One region of the Pseudomonas sp. KH_050 genome, then DNA from elsewhere that is predicted to be linked to it. Evidence: predicted binding sites of a transcription regulator. Region 1 holds the regulator's gene; the other holds the start of a gene.

Region 1 (4,416 bases):
GACGTGACGTTGCTGACCAAACCCGACCTGAACCTGTATCGCGGCACGGCTTACCCCTGGCACGTCCAGAGTGAGCGTGGCGAGGTCAATCCTGGCGGCACCGAAGTCGAACTGATCGACTCGGTACGTATCGCACGTACCGACGAGAAAAACCGTGCGACGATTATTACCAGTAGTCGCATGACCGTATTCCCTCAGAAGCAATATGCGCAAACCGAGCAAGCCGTTAGAATCGACGGCGCTGGTGGCGTGTCGACTGGCAAGGGCATGAAAGCGTATTTGAAAGAGAGCAGGATACACCTGCTATCGAACGTAAGAGGACAGTATGAGTCTCGTTAAAACCCTCCCTATTTTGCTCAGCCTGAGCGCAGCACTGGGAAGCGCGAGCGCCTGGGCTCTGCCGACTGATAGCCAGCAACCAATCCGCATTCAGGCCGACGACGCCCAACTGGATGACAAGCAAGGCATTGCCACTTACAAGGGCGATGTGATCATCACCCAGGGTTCGATGAAGATCACCGGCAACACCGTGACCATCACCCGCGCAGCTTCGGGCGAGATCGACGTGGTCACCTCCGTCGGCAACCTGGCTTACTTCGAACAGCTGCAGAAGCCTGGCGATACCGAGCCGGTCAAGGCCTATGCCGTGACCATCCAGTACCACGCTTCGCAAGATCGCGTCGTGCTGATCGACAAGGCCAAAGTGATCAACGAAGGCAACACCACCGAAGGCGAAAAAATCGTCTACGACACCAAGCGCCAGGTTGCCAATGCCGGTCGCGCCACCGGCACTACGGTGACCGCGCCCCGTCCGCGGATCGATATGGTGATCCAGCCGAAGAAGAAAACCGACGAGCAAAAGGCCCCGTAATGGCAACTCTGAAAGCTCAGCATCTGGCCAAGAGCTACAAGAGCCGCCAGGTCGTGCGCGACGTCAGCCTGTCGATCGACAGCGGTCAGATCGTCGGCCTGCTCGGTCCGAACGGCGCCGGCAAGACCACCTGTTTCTACATGATCGTCGGCCTGGTCCAGGCCGATCAGGGTCGGGTATTGATCGATGATCTGGACGTCAGCCACCAACCGATGCACGGTCGCGCACGGGCCGGCATCGGTTATCTGCCGCAAGAAGCGTCGATCTTCCGCAAACTATCGGTCGCCGACAACATCATGGCCATCCTCGAGACCCGCAAGGAACTCGACAAGGCCGGGCGTCGCCAGGAGCTGGAAAGCCTGCTGCAGGAATTCCATATTCACCACATCCGCGACAACCTCGGCATGAGCCTGTCCGGTGGCGAACGTCGCCGAGTGGAAATCGCCCGCGCACTGGCTACCGCGCCGAAATTCATCCTGCTCGACGAACCTTTCGCCGGCGTAGACCCGATTTCGGTAGGCGATATCAAGCAGATCATTCATCACTTGAAGGCCAAGGGTATCGGCGTTCTGATCACCGACCACAACGTCCGTGAAACCCTGGATATCTGCGAGACTGCCTACATCGTCAACGACGGTCAACTGATCGCCGAAGGCGACTCCGAGACCATCCTGGCCAACGAACTGGTGAAGGAAGTCTATCTGGGGCATGAGTTCCGCCTGTAAGCATTGAGCGGTTTGGTTGACGCAGGCACCTCAAAAGCACTCTGGACGATTTCAGCTATCGTCAGAGCGCCGATGTCAATGAAACCTTGTTAATTTTTATTGTTACAGCGCTCTAGGCAAACACTGCAGTTTCAGGCATATAATTTGCTTATGTTTGGCGCTCCGGCGCCCTGTAGTGGATGGCGCATGCGCGCCGGCGAATAAGGTGTTAAGCCCCTGCCATGAAACCATCGCTAGTCTTGAGAATGGGCCAGCAGCTGACGATGACACCGCAGCTGCAACAGGCCATCCGCCTGCTCCAATTGTCGACCCTGGACCTGCAACAGGAAATCCAGGAGGCCCTGGAGTCCAATCCTATGCTCGAACGCCAGGAAGAAGGCGACGACTTCGATAACGCCGACCCTCTGGCCGACAACATCGAGCAGAAACCCAATGCCGATGTTCAGGAACCCTCCTATCAGGAAACCGCCCCGACGGTGGACAACCTCGAGGAAGGTGACTGGAACGAGCGCATTCCTAATGAACTGCCGGTCGACACCGCCTGGGAAGACGTTTACCAGACCAGCGCCAGCAGCCTGCCGAGCAACGATGACGACGAGTGGGATTTCACCACCCGTACATCCGCCGGCGAGAGCCTGCAGAGCCATTTGCTCTGGCAACTGAACCTGGCGCCGATGTCCGACACCGATCGCCTGATTGCCGTGACGCTGATCGATTGCATCAACAATCAGGGCTACCTGGACGAAACCCTCGAGGAGATTCTCGAAGCCTTCGATCCGGAGCTGGACATCGAACTGGACGAGATCGAGGCGGTCCTGCATCGCATCCAGCAATTCGAGCCGGCCGGTATCGGCGCGCGCAACCTGGGCGAGTGCCTGCTGCTGCAACTGCGTCAACTGCCAGCCAAGACCCCTTGGCTGGCCGAGGCCAAGCGCCTGGTCACGGACTTCATCGAACTGCTTGGCAGCCGCGATTACAGCCAGCTGATGCGCCGCATGAAGCTCAAGGAAGACGAACTGCGGCAGATCATCGAACTGGTGCAAAGCCTCAACCCGCGCCCTGGCTCGCAAATCGAGTCAACTGAAGCTGAATACGTCGTCCCCGACGTGATCGTGCGCAAGGACAACGAGCGCTGGCTGGTGGAACTGAATCAGGAGTCCGTGCCACGCCTGCGGGTCAACCCGCAGTACGCCGGTTTCGTCCGCCGCGCCGACACCAGCGCCGACAACACCTTCATGCGTAACCAGTTGCAGGAAGCGCGCTGGTTCATCAAAAGCCTGCAAAGCCGTAATGAAACCCTGATGAAAGTCGCTACCCAGATCGTCGAGCACCAGCGCGGCTTTCTCGAATACGGCGATGAAGCGATGAAACCGCTGGTCCTGCATGACATCGCCGAAGCAGTCGGCATGCACGAGTCGACGATTTCCCGGGTGACTACCCAGAAATTCATGCATACCCCGCGCGGTATCTACGAACTGAAATACTTTTTCTCCAGCCACGTCAGCACCTCCGAAGGCGGTGAATGCTCGTCCACAGCGATTCGCGCGATCATCAAAAAACTGGTTGCCGCGGAAAATCAGAAAAAGCCGTTGAGTGACAGCAAGATCGCTGGTTTACTGGAGGCACAAGGCATTCAGGTAGCCCGCCGCACCGTCGCCAAGTACCGCGAATCCCTTGGAATCGCGCCTTCGAGCGAACGCAAGCGGTTGATGTAACGGGCCACGCCACAGCGTTCCAGGGTGTGTTCTGAAGCTCAGTGAGTTTTCGGACACAGCCTAGTGGCAGGCAAGCCAGCCTGCCGCCTTATGCACTGGCAACGAAGGAGAAGCTGTATGCAAGTCAACATCAGTGGACACCAATTGGAAGTGACCGAACCCCTGCGCACCTACATCGGCGAAAAACTCGACCGACTGGAAAGGCACTTCGACAAGATCACCAACGTGCAAGTCACGATGACGGTCGAAAAGCTGAAGCAGAAAATCGAAGCCACCTTGCATATCCACGGCGGTGAAGTGGTCGCTAACGCAGAACATGACGACATGTATGCTGCGATCGACCTGCTCACCGACAAACTGGATCGCCAACTCAAAAAGCATAAGGAAAAGACCCAGAGCCTCCTCCAGGGCGCAACAGGTCGTTAACACTCCCAACCCATGATCCGACTTGAAAATATCCTGACCCCCGGCCGTTCTTTGGTGAACGTGCCGGGCGGCAGTAAAAAGCGCGCACTCGAGCAAATTGCCAACCTTATCCACCGCGAAGTGCCGGATCTGGAGATGCAAGATGTATTCGAGAGTCTGATTGCCCGTGAAAAACTCGGTTCCACCGGTTTTGGCAACGGCATCGCCATCCCCCACTGCCGCCTCAAAGGTTGCACCTCGCCCATCAGTGCCTTGATGCACCTGGACGCCCCCATAGATTTCGACGCCATCGATGGCGCCCCGGTCGACCTGCTGTTTGTCCTGCTGGTGCCGGAAGCCGCTACCGATGCGCACCTGGAACTGCTTCGGCAGATAGCCAGCATGCTTGACCGCAAGGAAGTGCGCGAAAAACTTCGCAGCGCCTTAACCAATGAAGCCCTGTACCAGGTTGTCCTGGATGAGCAGAACGGTAGTTAATCATGCGCTTGATCATCGTCAGCGGCCGGTCCGGCTCGGGTAAAAGCACCGCCCTCGATGTACTAGAGGACAGTGGCTATTACTGCATCGATAACCTGCCGGCCGGGCTGCTTCCGGAGTTGGCCGAGCGCGCGTTGATTCACACGGAACTGGCGCAGCCGCTGGTCGCCGTCTCGATCGATGCGCGCAACCTGCCCAGTCA
Region 2 (4,416 bases), 1.3 Mb from region 1:
TCTCCCGTTCTGCCTGATCTTGAGCACGCTCTTCTGGGGTCGGATTGTACACCCTTCGAGCTTTCTCTTTGGCAACCTCATCCGGAGTCATTGTTCTTGTAGGCTTCTGGTCGGGACTCTTTACTGTGCCCCCGTCGTTATCGGAACAACCAGATAAAATGGCGAGCGCGCTTATGCACGCAATCATGTACTTAAATTGCATTGAAAACTTCCTGGTTTTTGAATTTGAATTGGCTTGCGCCTATCTAGAGATACCCAAGCTTTTGTGTGTGGCTTATTAGTATCTTAAGGTCGTTTTTTCATCAATACCCTGCTTGACATAGCTAATAACCTGTTCGGCTGTTTTGCCGTCAATCGATTGCTGAAAAGATATGCCTTTTTCGTGAATGCCCATGATTTTGCCCATGGTAATTGCTTGTTGGAACTTGCCTTTTTGTGCATCTGGCAGCCCTTCATAAATAGCTTGCGCAGACTCGTTGAAGCTTTCCTCAGTTGTGGCATCGATGGTGCTATCACCGCACCCTGACAACATCGCACACAGGGTGACAGCAGAGATGAGCTTTACAAATTGCACAAAAATTTCCTTTTTTCGTTCTGAATTTTTAAATGATGACATGTCATTTTGCCTTCATTCAAAATTGTACTCAGCCCAATACAAAAAATCACGCAAAAATCCCCTCGAATAGCTCTAGTCCGGGCGATACAGGCGAGGTCGTTCGAGTTGAAGTCGGGCGTGGTGGCGCTTCAGGGATTCAGAACGATTGAAGCAACCGCGAGGCCTTTTTCCACCAAGGTGCATGGGTTGCACTTCGGGGCCGCTCTCCCTCCGGCAGCATATGTGGAACGTCTTGCAGCCGAATCCATGGCTGATTGTTCCAGTGCAAAAGGCTCAGGGACATCTCCGGCCAATCCAGCAGGCTTAAAATTGGGCGTTCGCTCGAAGTCGCTTGCTGGGCATCTCTCAGCGCGGGGACCACTACATGAGTGAGCCATTCCCGCAAACCCCGGTACTCCGGGCAGTAGTGATAGATGAGCAATGCATAGACCCCGGACTCGCTGATCATTAGCGTGTGTTCGACTGTGCCGTGGTAAAGCAGGCGCAAGGTCTGGCGCTGATCGGAGTCCAGTTTGCGCAATGCGCGCTCATCCAGAAAAAGCCGAAGCAGACGCCCAAGATCGCGGGCGCTGAACCATGCCTGGTTTTCCAGCAGGAGTGCATGGAGGTTGAGTTTGTGGCGGGTGAAGACGTGGGGTGTCAGGTAAGCGTCATTGCTATTCATTGATACAGCTCCTTTTGCTTATGGGGCTGCCAGCAATCGTCGCCAAACGATTGGGTGGCAGCTGTACGCGGGTTGGCGAACCGGAGCAAAAGGAACCCGGCAGACCCGAAGGTCTCCCACGCACAGCCGCCATGATACGAGTCGACGGACATAAAAAACGCCCGCTATCGCATGGTGGGCGTCGTGCGCCTTTAGCTTTCCAGGTCGCCAAACCCAGTGCTGAATATTCAGCTGAGGATGAGCGTAGAGACCCGGGGCTAGCGGCGCAATCGGAAAGCGGGGATTGCTTTTGTAAGAATCAGCCTGGATGTATCGCAGTGTTCAAGATTTTAGAAAGGTCGTTCCGACCTTATCGCGAGCAGGCTCGCTCCCACAGAGGGTTTGTGGTGTTTTTGAGAGCGGCGATGTTATTCCGCAGGCGAACTCAGCTTCGCTTCAAGCTCGGCGACCTTGGCTTCCAGGCTTTCCAGCCTGGCTCGGGTGCGCGCCAGGACCACCATCTGGCTGTCGAATTCTTCTCTACTCACCAGATCAAGCTTGCTGAAGCCGCTTTGCAGCAGGGCTTTGAACTGGCTTTCGATTTCGTTGCGCGGCAGCGCGGTGTCGCCGCTGAACAGGCGCGAAGCGTGGCCGCTCAGGGCGTCGAGGAGGTCTTTGGGCGCGAGCATGGGAGTCAGGTGTCCTGAGTTACAGATGCGGGCAGTGTATCACGCAGTGGCTATAGTCATTGGCGCAGGCAGGCTGCACGCTTTTCGCGCATGCCGCCGGGCAGTCGCGCACCGTTGTTGTGCGTATCTGTTGTGCCATTGCCGTGCAGACGCTTGCGGAAACGACCAAGAGGTTGATATCAGAGGGTTTTCAGGAGATGGCAAGCTTTCTGCTTAGTCCTTGATAACCCATGCACTGATGCAGTCGCTGTGACGAATGCAGTGCGGCAGGCGGAGCGGGGAAGTGTTTCGTCAGCAGTGGTTAGCAGGCGTCGGACTGGCCGAGCAAGGCCGACGATGCGTTACAAAGCCAGGCACTGCGCTTAGACTTGAGTCGGGTTTGTTTTCCTGGGGCAAGTCCACCAATTCGGGAGAGAGTTTTCATGAAGCTAGTCACTGCCATCATCAAGCCGTTCAAACTGGACGACGTACGCGAGTCGCTGTCCGAGATCGGCGTGCAGGGCATTACCGTTACTGAGGTCAAAGGCTTCGGGCGGCAGAAGGGTCACACCGAGCTGTATCGCGGCGCGGAGTATGTGGTCGATTTTCTGCCCAAGGTGAAGATTGATGTCGCCATTGACGACAAGGATCTTGATCGGGTGATCGAGGCGATAACCAAGGCGGCCAACACCGGCAAGATTGGTGACGGCAAGATCTTCGTGGTCAATCTGGAACAGGCTATTCGCATCCGTACCGGCGAAACCGATACCGACGCAATCTAAGCCGCCAAACCCAACGCCCCAGGAGAAAAACAATATGACTCTGCGTAAATTCGCAGGGCTAGGAGCCCTGTTGTCCCTCGTAATGCCCGGCCTGGTTATGGCGGCAGACGAGGTGGCAGCCCCAGTCCTCAATTCCGGCGATACCGCCTGGATGTTAACCTCGACAGCACTTGTGCTGTTCATGACTATTCCCGGCCTTGCGCTGTTCTACGGCGGCATGGTTCGTTCGAAAAACATTCTTTCCGTGATGATGCAGTGCTTCGCCATTACCGGTCTGATCAGCGTCCTGTGGGTCATTTATGGCTACAGCATCGCGTTCGACACCACCGGTATGGAGCAGGGCGTCGTCAACTTCAACTCGTTCTTTGGCGGCATGGGCAAGGCGTTCCTTGCCGGTGTCACCCCTTCGAGCCTGACCGGGCCTGCGGCATTGTTCCCTGAGGCGGTGTTCATCACCTTCCAGATGACGTTCGCGATCATTACGCCTGCGCTGATCGTCGGTGCCTTCGCCGAACGGATGAAGTTCTCCGCGATGCTGATCTTCATGGGCATCTGGTTCACCCTGGTCTACGCGCCGATCGCGCACATGGTCTGGTCCGGTAACGGCGGCCTGATGTGGGACTGGGGCGTGCTGGACTTCGCCGGCGGCACCGTGGTGCATATCAACGCCGGGGTTGCCGGTCTGATCGCCTGCCTGGTGCTGGGCAAGCGTCGGGGCTTCCCGACCACCCCGATGGCTCCGCACAACCTCGGCTACACCTTGATGGGTGCCGCGATGCTGTGGGTCGGCTGGTTCGGTTTCAACGCCGGTTCCGCCGCAGCGGCCAACGGCACGGCCGGCATGGCCATGCTGGTGACTCAGATCGCGACCGCTGCTGCAGCGCTGGGCTGGATGTTCGCCGAGTGGATCACCCACGGCAAACCAAGTGCACTGGGTATCGCTTCGGGTGTTGTAGCCGGTCTGGTGGCAATTACTCCAGCGGCGGGCACCGTCGGCCCGATGGGCGCTCTGGTGATCGGTCTGGCCGCGGGTGTGGTCTGCTTCTTCTGCGCAACCACCCTCAAACGCAAGCTCGGCTACGACGACTCCCTGGATGCCTTCGGCGTGCACGGTATCGGCGGTATCCTCGGCGCGATCCTCACCGGTGTGTTCGCCGCTCCGTCGCTGGGCGGTTTCGGCACTGTGACTGATATCGCGGCCCAAGTCTGGATTCAGTGCAAAGGCGTCGGTTTCACGGTGATCTACACCGCGATCGTGACCTTCATCATTCTCAAGGTGCTGGACGCCGTGATGGGGCTGCGTATCGCCGAAGAGGAAGAGGCGGTCGGCATCGATCTGGCGCTACATAACGAACGGGGCTACAACTTGTAAGCATTCGGCAAATACGAATAAAAAATTGCCCGGCTTGCCGGGCATTTTTTTGTCTGGCTTTTGTCTGTAATGGAACAGCTGAAAGGTTTTTTCTTGCAGTTGTGGGTGTGTTCTTTGCTGCTATTTTTTTCGGGCCAATGGCTTACAGCATTGAAGGAATATTAGGCCCTTTGTTTTTTCCCAGAGCGCGCTAGAATGCGCGCCGTAGGTGCGGAGAACTGTATGTGGCAACAGACTTTGATTACCCTGCGGGCGAGGCCCCGGGGCTTTCATCTGGTAACGGACGAGTTACTCGCCGGCCTGCCTGAACTGAAGGCATGTCGGGTCGGTCTGTT

What was found. Region 1 encodes sigma-54, which starts transcription at its own class of promoters, with help from an activator protein. Its sites were predicted from a motif close to ANTGGCATNNANNTTGCTNT; they were not measured.
Region 2: glnK (P-II family nitrogen regulator) is a predicted target of sigma-54. The motif match lies at 2,145-2,164, and genes of this name have one in related genera.

Annotation. Positions count from the first base shown of each region.
Region 1 is NZ_CM174478.1:1,109,419-1,113,834, reverse strand. Features, by position in the region: gene lptC (LPS export ABC transporter periplasmic protein LptC) at 1-339, shown strand, start outside; gene lptA (lipopolysaccharide transport periplasmic protein LptA) at 326-871, shown strand; gene lptB (LPS export ABC transporter ATP-binding protein) at 871-1,596, shown strand; gene AC3IUA_RS05125 (RNA polymerase factor sigma-54) at 1,818-3,311, shown strand; gene hpf (ribosome hibernation-promoting factor, HPF/YfiA family) at 3,429-3,737, shown strand; gene ptsN (PTS IIA-like nitrogen regulatory protein PtsN) at 3,750-4,214, shown strand; gene rapZ (RNase adapter RapZ) at 4,217-4,416, shown strand, end outside.
Region 2 is NZ_CM174478.1:6,443,459-6,447,874, reverse strand. Features, by position in the region: gene AC3IUA_RS29725 (hypothetical protein) at 1-202, opposite strand, end outside; gene AC3IUA_RS29720 (DUF6694 family lipoprotein) at 278-616, opposite strand; gene AC3IUA_RS29715 (BRO-N domain-containing protein) at 753-1,280, opposite strand; gene AC3IUA_RS29710 (accessory factor UbiK family protein) at 1,688-1,948, opposite strand; gene glnK (P-II family nitrogen regulator) at 2,371-2,709, shown strand; gene AC3IUA_RS29700 (ammonium transporter) at 2,744-4,081, shown strand; gene AC3IUA_RS29695 (secondary thiamine-phosphate synthase enzyme YjbQ) at 4,304-4,416, shown strand, end outside.